Regions from separate parts of the Oceanibaculum nanhaiense genome, predicted to be linked through region 1. Evidence: riboswitches for the same ligand, from Rfam matches in the RefSeq annotation. Region 1 holds a riboswitch; the other holds the start of a gene.
What was found. A riboswitch is a leader RNA that binds a small molecule or an ion and turns the genes downstream of it on or off. The one in region 1 is predicted to bind thiamine pyrophosphate.
Positions count from the first base shown of each region.

Region 2: it holds a riboswitch for thiamine pyrophosphate, as region 1 does, so the genes downstream of both, BKM74_RS14875 (ABC transporter permease) here and thiO (glycine oxidase ThiO) in region 1, are expected to answer to the same signal.

Region 1 is NZ_MPOB01000002.1:360,950-365,360, reverse strand. It holds gene BKM74_RS04845 (methyl-accepting chemotaxis protein) at 1-71, shown strand, start outside; gene BKM74_RS04840 (sensor histidine kinase) at 226-1,548, shown strand; TPP riboswitch at 1,633-1,740, shown strand; gene thiO (glycine oxidase ThiO) at 1,730-2,899, shown strand; gene thiS (sulfur carrier protein ThiS) at 2,911-3,135, shown strand; gene thiG (thiazole synthase) at 3,140-3,931, shown strand; gene BKM74_RS04820 (thiamine phosphate synthase) at 3,928-4,411, shown strand, end outside.
Region 2 is NZ_MPOB01000009.1:33,285-37,695, reverse strand. It holds gene BKM74_RS14890 (class I SAM-dependent methyltransferase) at 1-64, shown strand, start outside; gene BKM74_RS14885 (DUF192 domain-containing protein) at 79-546, opposite strand; gene BKM74_RS14880 (acetoin utilization protein AcuC) at 556-1,704, opposite strand; TPP riboswitch at 1,767-1,880, shown strand; gene BKM74_RS14875 (ABC transporter permease) at 1,870-2,670, shown strand; gene BKM74_RS14870 (ABC transporter substrate-binding protein) at 2,691-3,638, shown strand; gene BKM74_RS14865 (CoxG family protein) at 3,778-4,411, shown strand, end outside.

The DNA.
Region 1 (4,411 bases):
AATTGTCCCGTACGGCGGCCCAGCTGCGCAATGAGATGGGCAATTTCCTGAACCGCATCCGCACTGCTTGAGGCAGGCCGATTTCGATGGGATTAATAAACAGCGGGGCTTCGGCCCCGCTGCTGCCGTGCGGGCGTTTTAACAAACCCTCAATGATTACCTTTTAATTTCCATAGGCCTTACCCGCCGACAAACGCGACGCGACAGCCCCGAGGAACGCATCAGTTGTTTAGCCACGAAACGGTGCCGGATATCGCCCCGCAGCAGGCGGACGGGCTGTTGCGGAATCGGGCGACGATCCTCACCAACCTCGTCGTCGCCCTGCTCTCCCTCTTCGTGTTGTGGGATACGCTGCCGGCGGCGACCGAACTGGCCTGGATCGCCGGCATGACGGCCCTTGCCATCTCACGGCTTTTGCTGTCGCACTGGCTGCGCAAATCAGCCTGGCCGGCCCGCCGGAAACTGCATGTCTTCACCGCGGGCGCGGTGCTGAGCGGCCTCAGCTGGGGCTGCCTGCCGGTGCTGCTGCTGCCGGTTGGCGGCGTCGAGGATTTCGCCTTCGCCGGCTTCATGATCGCCGGCATGACCGCCGGCGCCATCACCGCCCTGTGCTGGTATCAGCCGGCCTATCTGGGCTATCTGCTGGGCGCCACCCTGCCGCTTGCCGCCTGCCTGCTGCTGCTGAAGCAACCGGTCTATCTGGCGATGGGCGGGCAGGTGCTTTTTTACGCCATCATGCTGGCGGTGATCTCGGTGTTCTACAGCCGCCGGCTGCTCCAGACGCTGCGGCTGGAAAACGAACTGGACCGGGAACACCGGAGGCTGGAAGCCACCCGCCAGGAACTGGCGCTGGCGCAACACAATAAATGGCAGACCCTGGCGCAGCTCAGCCACCATCTGCGCACGCCGATGAACGCCGTGATCGGCTTTTCCGACATGCTGCGCAGCGAGGTGCTGGGGCCGATCGGCAACCCGAAGCACAAGGATTACATCAACGACATCCACGACAGCGGCACCCGCGCGCTGCAGATCATCACCAAGATTCTCGATGTCTCGCAGGCCGAGGCCGGCATGCTGACGCTCGTCAAAACCGATGTCGATGTCCGGGAGACGCTGGCGGATTGCCTGCAAAGCCATGGCGCGGCAGCCGCGCAACGCGGGGTGACACTGACCTCCAGGGTCGCGGAGAACCTGCCCCGGCTGCTGTGTGACTGCGCCCGCCTGCAGCAGATTCTGGACCAACTGCTATCCAACGCGCTGCGCCACACCCCGGCCGGCGGGCAGATCACACTTTCCGCCGACATCGAGGAATCGCACTGGCTGGCGATCCGCATCGCCGATACCGGCCCCGGCATCCCGGAGGACCGGCTGGCCGAAGCGATGACCCCCTTCGTGCAGTTCGACAACGCGATGGTGCGGCAGCATGACGGCATCGGCATCGGCCTGCCGCTCGCCCGCCGGCTGGTCGAACTACATGGCGGCGAATTCACCCTGACCAGCGCCCCCGGCCAGGGCACCATCGCCACCATCCGCCTGCCATTGCCCTGATCAGTGCGACCTCTATACGGAGCATGTGAAAACGGCGGGGCTCCGGCCCCGCCGTTGCATTTCATGGCAGAACCATTACATGGCATAGTGTAGCTGGGGTGCCGGGGCGGGATGAGCCGATCCGGCTGAGAACATACCCATTGAACCTGATCTGGATCATGCCAGCGAAGGGAGCGTTACCATGTCACCTAAACTACCCGGCAAACCATCCGTCGCCATCATCGGTGCCGGCGTCTGCGGCCTTGGCATCGGCTGGCGGCTGGCTCAGGCCGGTTGCCGCGTTTCCGTGTTCGAGCGCGGCCAGGCCGGGCGCGGCGCCAGCTGGGCCGCCGCCGGCATGCTGGCCGCCAATGCCGAAACCGAGCCCGGCGAGGAATCCCTGCTGCCGCTGACGCTGGCCAGCCAGAAGCTGTGGCCCGGCTTCGCCGCCGAGCTGAACGCGGCGTCGGGCATCGATGTCGAATATCGCGAGACCGGCACGCTGGTCGCCGCCACCAATCGCGACGAGGCGGAGCAGCTGCGCTTCACCTACGAATTCCAGCGCGACCTTGGCCTCGCCGTCGACTGGCTGAGCGGCGCCGAGGCCCGGAAGCGCGAGCCCTATCTGCGGCCCGGCATCACCGGTGCCGTCTGGGCGCCCGATGACCATCAGGTCGAGAACCGCAAGCTGGCCGCGGCACTGCAGGCGGCCTTCGCGAAGGCAGGCGGGGTGCTGCACGAGAACAGCCCGGTCACCGGCATCGAGACCGAGGCCGGCCGCGCTGTCGGCGTTAGGATCGGCGACAATCTCCACAGGGCCGATATCGTGGTGCTGGCCGCCGGCTCCTGGTCGCGCGACATCCCCGGCCTGCCCGACATCGCGCTGCCGCCGGTGCGCCCGGTGAAAGGCCAGATGCTGAGCCTGCGCATGGACCCGAAAGCGCCGCTGGCCACATCCGTATTGTGGGCACCGAAAATCTATCTGGTGCCGCGCGCCGATGGCCGCCTGATCGTCGGCGCCACCGTCGAGGAAAAGGGCTATGACCCGCACATGACGGCGGGTGGCGTGCTGGCGCTGCTGGACGCCGCCTGGCGGGCGGTCCCCGCCATTGAGGAACTGCCGATCGAGGAGATGTGGGTGGGGTTCCGCCCGACCAGCCGCGACGACGCGCCGATCCTGGGCGAGAGCGGGCTCGACGGGCTGCTGGTGGCGACCGGCCACCACCGCAACGGCATCCTGCTGGCGCCGATCACCGCCGACGCCATCGCCCGGCAGATCCTGACCGGCAGGACACTTTCCGAAGCCGCCCCCTTTACGCTGGCGCGCTTCGCCGCTAAGTCAGCGGCAACGTCCGAGATTGCCGCAGAATGAGTATGAGTGCGATGAGCGACAGCAAGACCGTTGTTCCGATCCGCCTGAACGGTAAAGCTTACGGCACGATGGCAACGACCATCGCCGCCCTGCTGGCCGAGCGGGGCATCGATGCCAGCCGGCCCGGCATCGCCGTGGCGGCGAACCAGAAGGTCGTGAAACGCAGCGACTGGGCGGCGACTCCGGTCAGCGCCAATGATGATATAGAGATCGTACAGCCCTTCCAGGGCGGGTGAGAGCATGAACGCTATACAGAACGCCGCGAAAGACCCCTTCACGCTGGCTGGCAAGAGCTTCGGTTCTCGCCTGCTGATCGGCACGGCGGGCTACCCCAACCGCCAGGTCATGCTGGATGCGCTGACGGCCAGCGCGGCGGAGATCGTCACCGTGTCGATCCGCCGGGTCAGCACCGAATCCCATGCCGAAAATCTGTGGGACGTGCTGAAGGACCGCTGCCACCTGCTGCCCAACACGGCGGGTTGCGGCACCGTACGCGACGCCGTGCTGACCGCGCAGCTGGGGCGCGAAGCGGTCGGCACCGACTGGGTGAAGCTGGAACTGATCGGCGACCGCGAGACACTGTACCCCGACGTCGCGCAGCTGGTCGAGGCGGCGGAGGAGCTGGTGAAGGACGGCTTCATCGTGCTGCCCTACTGCACCGACGATCCGGTGGTCTGCCAGAAGCTGGCCGATGTTGGCTGCGCCGCCGTCATGCCGCTGGCCTCGCCCATCGGCTCCGGCATGGGGCTGGTGAACCCGTATAATCTGGAGATGGTGTGTAACCGCTCCACCGTGCCGGTAATCGTCGATGCCGGTATCGGCACCGCCTCCGACGCCGCCCGCGCGATGGAGATCGGCGCCGACGCGGTGCTGCTGAACACCGCCATCTCCAAGGCGCGCAACCCGGTGCTGATGGCGGCCGCCATGCGCGACGCCGTGGCCGCCGGCCGCGCCGCGCGCCGCGCCGGGCGTATCCCGCGCAAGGGCTATGCCGAGGCGTCGAGCCCGCAGCTCGGCATGATCGGCTCTTGAGGCCGCTTCCCGCGCCGCTGCTGCTGATCACCGACCGGACGCAGAACCCCCGCCCGCTGATCGAGACCGTGGCGGCAGCGCTGGAGGGGGGCTGCCGCTGGGTCATGCTGCGCGAGAAGGACCTGCCGCCGGACGCGCTGCTGGATCTCGCGCGCCAGATATCGGCGTTGACCTCGGCCAGCGGCGCCACCCTGTCAATCAACAGCGATGTCGCGGCAGCGAAGGCGCTGAGGGCCGGGCTGCACCTGCCGGCGGACGGCTCCGCCCTGGCGGCCCGCGCCGCGCTGGGACCGGCTGCCCTGATCGGCAAATCCGCGCACAGTCTGGACGAGATAGAAAAGGCGCTGGATACCGGGGCCGACTATGTGACCCTGAGCCCGATCTTCGCCAGCGCCAGCAAGCCCGGCTATGGGCCGGCGCTGGGCATCGAGGGGCTGCGCAAGGCGGCCGCGCGGCTGCAAATTCCCATCGTGGCGCTGG
Region 2 (4,411 bases), on a different contig from region 1:
CGAGCGCGTCACCCCGGCGATGATCCCCATCGGCGACGGGCTGACGCTGGCCCGGAAGCGGTAAGGCAAGCGGTAGGTTTACTGAAACGCCGGATGCACCAGCCGGTCGCCGACGCGGATGCCGAGGCGCTCCGTGGTGCCGGCGTTCAGTTCCAGCACGGCGCTGGCGAGGCCCGGCGACTCGATGGTCTGGGTCGAGAACGGCACGGTGCGTTCCTCGATGCCGGTGATCCGCCCCTTCGTGTCGATGAAGAGCATGTCCAGCGGGATCAGCGTGTTCTTCATCCACATGGCGACACTCTGCGGCCGGTCATAGAGGAACAGCATGCCGGCATCGGGTGCCATCCGCTGGCGATACATCAGCCCCTGCGCCTGCTGCGCCGGTGTCACCGCCAGTTCGATATCGAACCGGTGCTGCTGGCCCTGCGCCGTTTCGATGATCAGGCCGCTGCGCTCGAAGCTTGCAGCCCCCTGCGCGGTGGCATTGCCGGTCCAGAAGGCCAGCAGCAGCGCCAGAGCCGGCACCAGAGAGAATAATTTCCGCATTCCCAAACCTTAATCCTCCAGAATTGCCCTGGCCGCCGCCCGGATTTCCGGCCGCACCGGACCGGGGCGCGGATCGTCCGCCAGCGTGGTGAACCAGTGTTCCGGCGGAGTGCGCCCCCGGCTGTGGTTCCAGACAATCTCCCGCAGCAGCGATTGCGCCGGCATTGGCAGCGGATCGTCAAGAGCCTGTCCGTTCAGGGGGTGGCCGTTCAGCACGCCCCAGATGCCGGCCCAGCAGCGCACCACCGCCCAGGGATTATAGCCGCCGCCGCCGAGCACCAGGGCGCGCGGCGCCATCCGGTGCAGCGTCTCCACGGCGCCCCAGATCGCCCGGTTGGACAGCGACAGCCGGCTTTGCGGATCATCCTCCAGCCCGTCGCAGCCGCATTGCAGCACAATGGCCTGCGGCCGGAAGCGCTGCGCCGTCGGCAGCAGCGCCTCGCCCACCAGATAAGCCAGTTCATCGTCGTTGAAGCCTTCGGGCACCGGGATGTTGCGCGCCATGCCACCAGCCCGGTCATCCAGAGCGCCGGTGCGCGGCCAGCGACCCTGCTCGTGGATCGAGATCGTCAGCACCCTCTCCTCGTCATGGAAGGCGTCCTGCACCCCGTCGCCGTGATGGGCGTCGAGATCGATGTAGAGAATGCGCTCAAGCCCTTGATCCAGAAAGGTAAGGATCGCCAGGACCGCATCGTTGAAATAGCAGAATCCGCTGGCCCGGTCGGGCCGGCCGTGATGCGTACCGCCCGCCGGATTATGCACCACCCCGCCCTCCTTCAGCAGCCCGGCGGCCAGGATGGAGGCAGCGCAGGAGGTGGCGGGCCGGCGGAAAATCTCGGCGAAGACCGGGTTGCCGTTGCGCCCGATATTGTAGCGCTCCTGATCCTCCGGCGGGACGGTCCGTGTTTCCTCCGCCCGGATGATCGCATCGACATAATCGGGCGCGTGGAAGCGGACGAGCTGTTCGCGCGTCGCCGGTTCGACGGCACGGTAACGTCCCGCATCGAACCAGCCCAGCGCCCGGATCATATCCAGCACCGCCGCGACGCGCGGGATCGACAGCGGATGCTTCCGGCCATAGATCGAGTGCCGGTAGATGTCGCTGCCCAGAAGGATCGGCTTTTCAAGCATGAGCTTCAGGTACGTCGCCGACCGCATGCGGTCAATCGTGGCATGCGCAGATCGCCCCTTGCATGACGGAATGCCTGTGCCATAGTTCGCGCCGACCTCGGGGGAGCCATAAGGCTGAGAGGTCGCCTCCCACGCGGGGATGCGACGACCCCAAGAACCTGATCCCGTTAGCACGGGCGTAGGGAAGAGGACATGCACGGCACACTCTTTTTCCGATATATGCGCGCCCTGGGCTGGATGCTGTTCCGCCCCGCCGTGACGCTGGCCGGCCTGCTGCTGGCCTGGCAGGCGCTGGTGTCGCTGACCGGCATCGAATCCTTCCTGCTGCCCGGCCCGGCCGATGTCTATGACGCCCTGATACAGCGCGGCAACATCATCCTGCCCCATGCTGGCGTAACCCTGACGGAAATCGTCGTCGGGCTGCTGCTGGGCGTGTCGCTGGGCGTCTCCACGGCGCTGGTTATGGCACTGTCCGGCGAGGTCCGGCGCTGGCTGATGCCGGTGCTGGTGGTCAGCCAGGCGATCCCGGTCTTCGCGCTGGCGCCGATTCTGGTGCTGTGGCTGGGCTATGGCCTGGCCTCCAAGGTGGCGATGGCGGCCCTCATCATCTTTTTCCCGGTAACCGCCGCCTTCCATGATGGCTTGCGCCGCACCGACCGGGCCTGGATCGACAGCGCCCGCACGCTGGGCTGCCATGGCTGGCGGCTGATCTGGCGGGTGCGCGTGCCGGCCGCCCTGCCCGGCCTTGCCGCCGGGTTGCGCATCGCCGCCGCCGTCGCCCCGATCGGCGCGGTCGTCGGCGAATGGGTGGGGTCCAGCGCCGGCCTCGGTTACCTGATGCTGCACGCCAATGCCCGGCTGCAGATCGACCTGATGTTCGCCGCGCTGCTGGTGCTGGCGGCGATGGCCATCACCCTCTATTTCACGATCGACCTGGCCAGCCGGCGCATCCTGCACTGGCAGCCGGAGACCGATCATTCGGACCTCAGATAACCCTCGATAGGATATAAGGAATGATCCGCAAGCTTTTGCGTTCGCTCGCTTTTGCAGCTATCGTCGCGCTACCGATGCAGGCCCATGCCGCCGACAAGCTGACGGTGCTGCTCGACTGGTTCATAAACCCCGACCATGCGCCGCTGTTCGTGGCACTCGACCAGGGTTATTTTGCCGATGAAAATCTGGAGATTGAGCTGATCGCACCAGCCGACCCGAACGACCCGCCGAAGCTGGTCGCGGCGAAGCGCGCGGAGATTGCCATCTCCTACCAGCCGCAGCTGCATCTGCAGGCCGACCAGGGCCTGCCGCTGGTGCGCATCGGCACGCTGGTGGCCACGCCGCTCTCCACGATCCTCACCCTGGCCGACGGTCCGGTCAAAACCGTTGCCGACCTGAAGGGCAAGACCGTCGGTTTCTCGGTCAGCGGCACGGAGGAAGCCGTTCTCGGCGCGGTGCTGCGCTCGGTCGGGCTGACGCTGGACGACATTACGCTGGTGAACGTGAACTTCTCGCTCTCGCCCTCGCTGGCTTCCGGCAAGGTCGATGCGGTGGTCGGCGCCTACCGGAATTTCGAACTGACCCAGATGGACCTCATCGGCAAGAAGGGCCGTCCCTTCTTCATCGAGGAACATGGCGTACCGCCCTTCGACCAGCTGATCTATGTCGCGCACAGGGACAGCATTAGCGATCCGCGCCTGCGCCGGTTCCTGACCGCCGTCGAGAAGGGCACGCAGTATCTCATCAACCATCCGCAGGAAACCTGGGACACATTCCGTGCCAAGCGGCCGGAACTGGATGACGAGCTGAACCGCCGCGCCTGGTTCGACACACTGGCCCGCTTCGCCCATCGGCCGGCGGCGATGGACAATGCGCGCTATGACCGGTTTGCCCGGTTCCTGTTCGACGCCAAGCTGATCAGGGAGATCAAGCCGGTCTCCAGCTACGCGGTGGAACTGCCTTACTAATATACCGCCGCACACCGGATAGGGGCCGGGGCGTGCTTGCCCCCCTCCGGACGCTCGACTAAGGTTGCGGGCGAAACGCCGTCCCTGGCGCACTGCGCCGGGGGTGGCACAGCCGAAGCCGATAGCGAGAGAGAGCGACATGGAGCTCACGGGCGAACAACGTATTCCCGCACCGCGCCAGAAGGTCTGGGAGGCACTGAACAATCCGGACATCCTGGGCCAGGCGATTCCCGGCTGCCAGTCCATCGAAAAGCATGGCGATGACAAGTTCAGCGCCAAGGTGAAGGCCAAGGTCGGCCCGGTCAGTGCCACCTTTGGTGGCGAGGTCACGCTGTCCGAGCTGAACCCGCCCGAAAGCTATACCATCAGCGGCGAGGGCAAGGGCGGCGCCGCCGGCTTCGCCAAAGGCGGCGCCAAGGTGCGGCTGGAAGAGGATGGCCCCAACGCAACCATCCTGCATTACACGGTCACCGCCAATGTCGGCGGCAAGCTGGCGCAGATCGGTTCCCGCCTGATCGATTCGACGGCGAAGAAACTGTCCGGCGAGTTTTTCGAGAAATTCTCCGAGGTTGTCGCCGGTCCCGCCCCCATCGAGGCTCCGGCTGCTGCTGTTGCAACCCCGGCCGAGACGGCTGCACCGGCTGCTCCGACGCCGCAAGCCACAGCCCAGACAACTGCACCGGCACCGCACCACGCGCCAACCGCAGCAGAAGCGCCGGCACCCGTGCCGTCCTACGAGCATGGCGTGCCGCCGATGATCCTGGTGTCGCTCG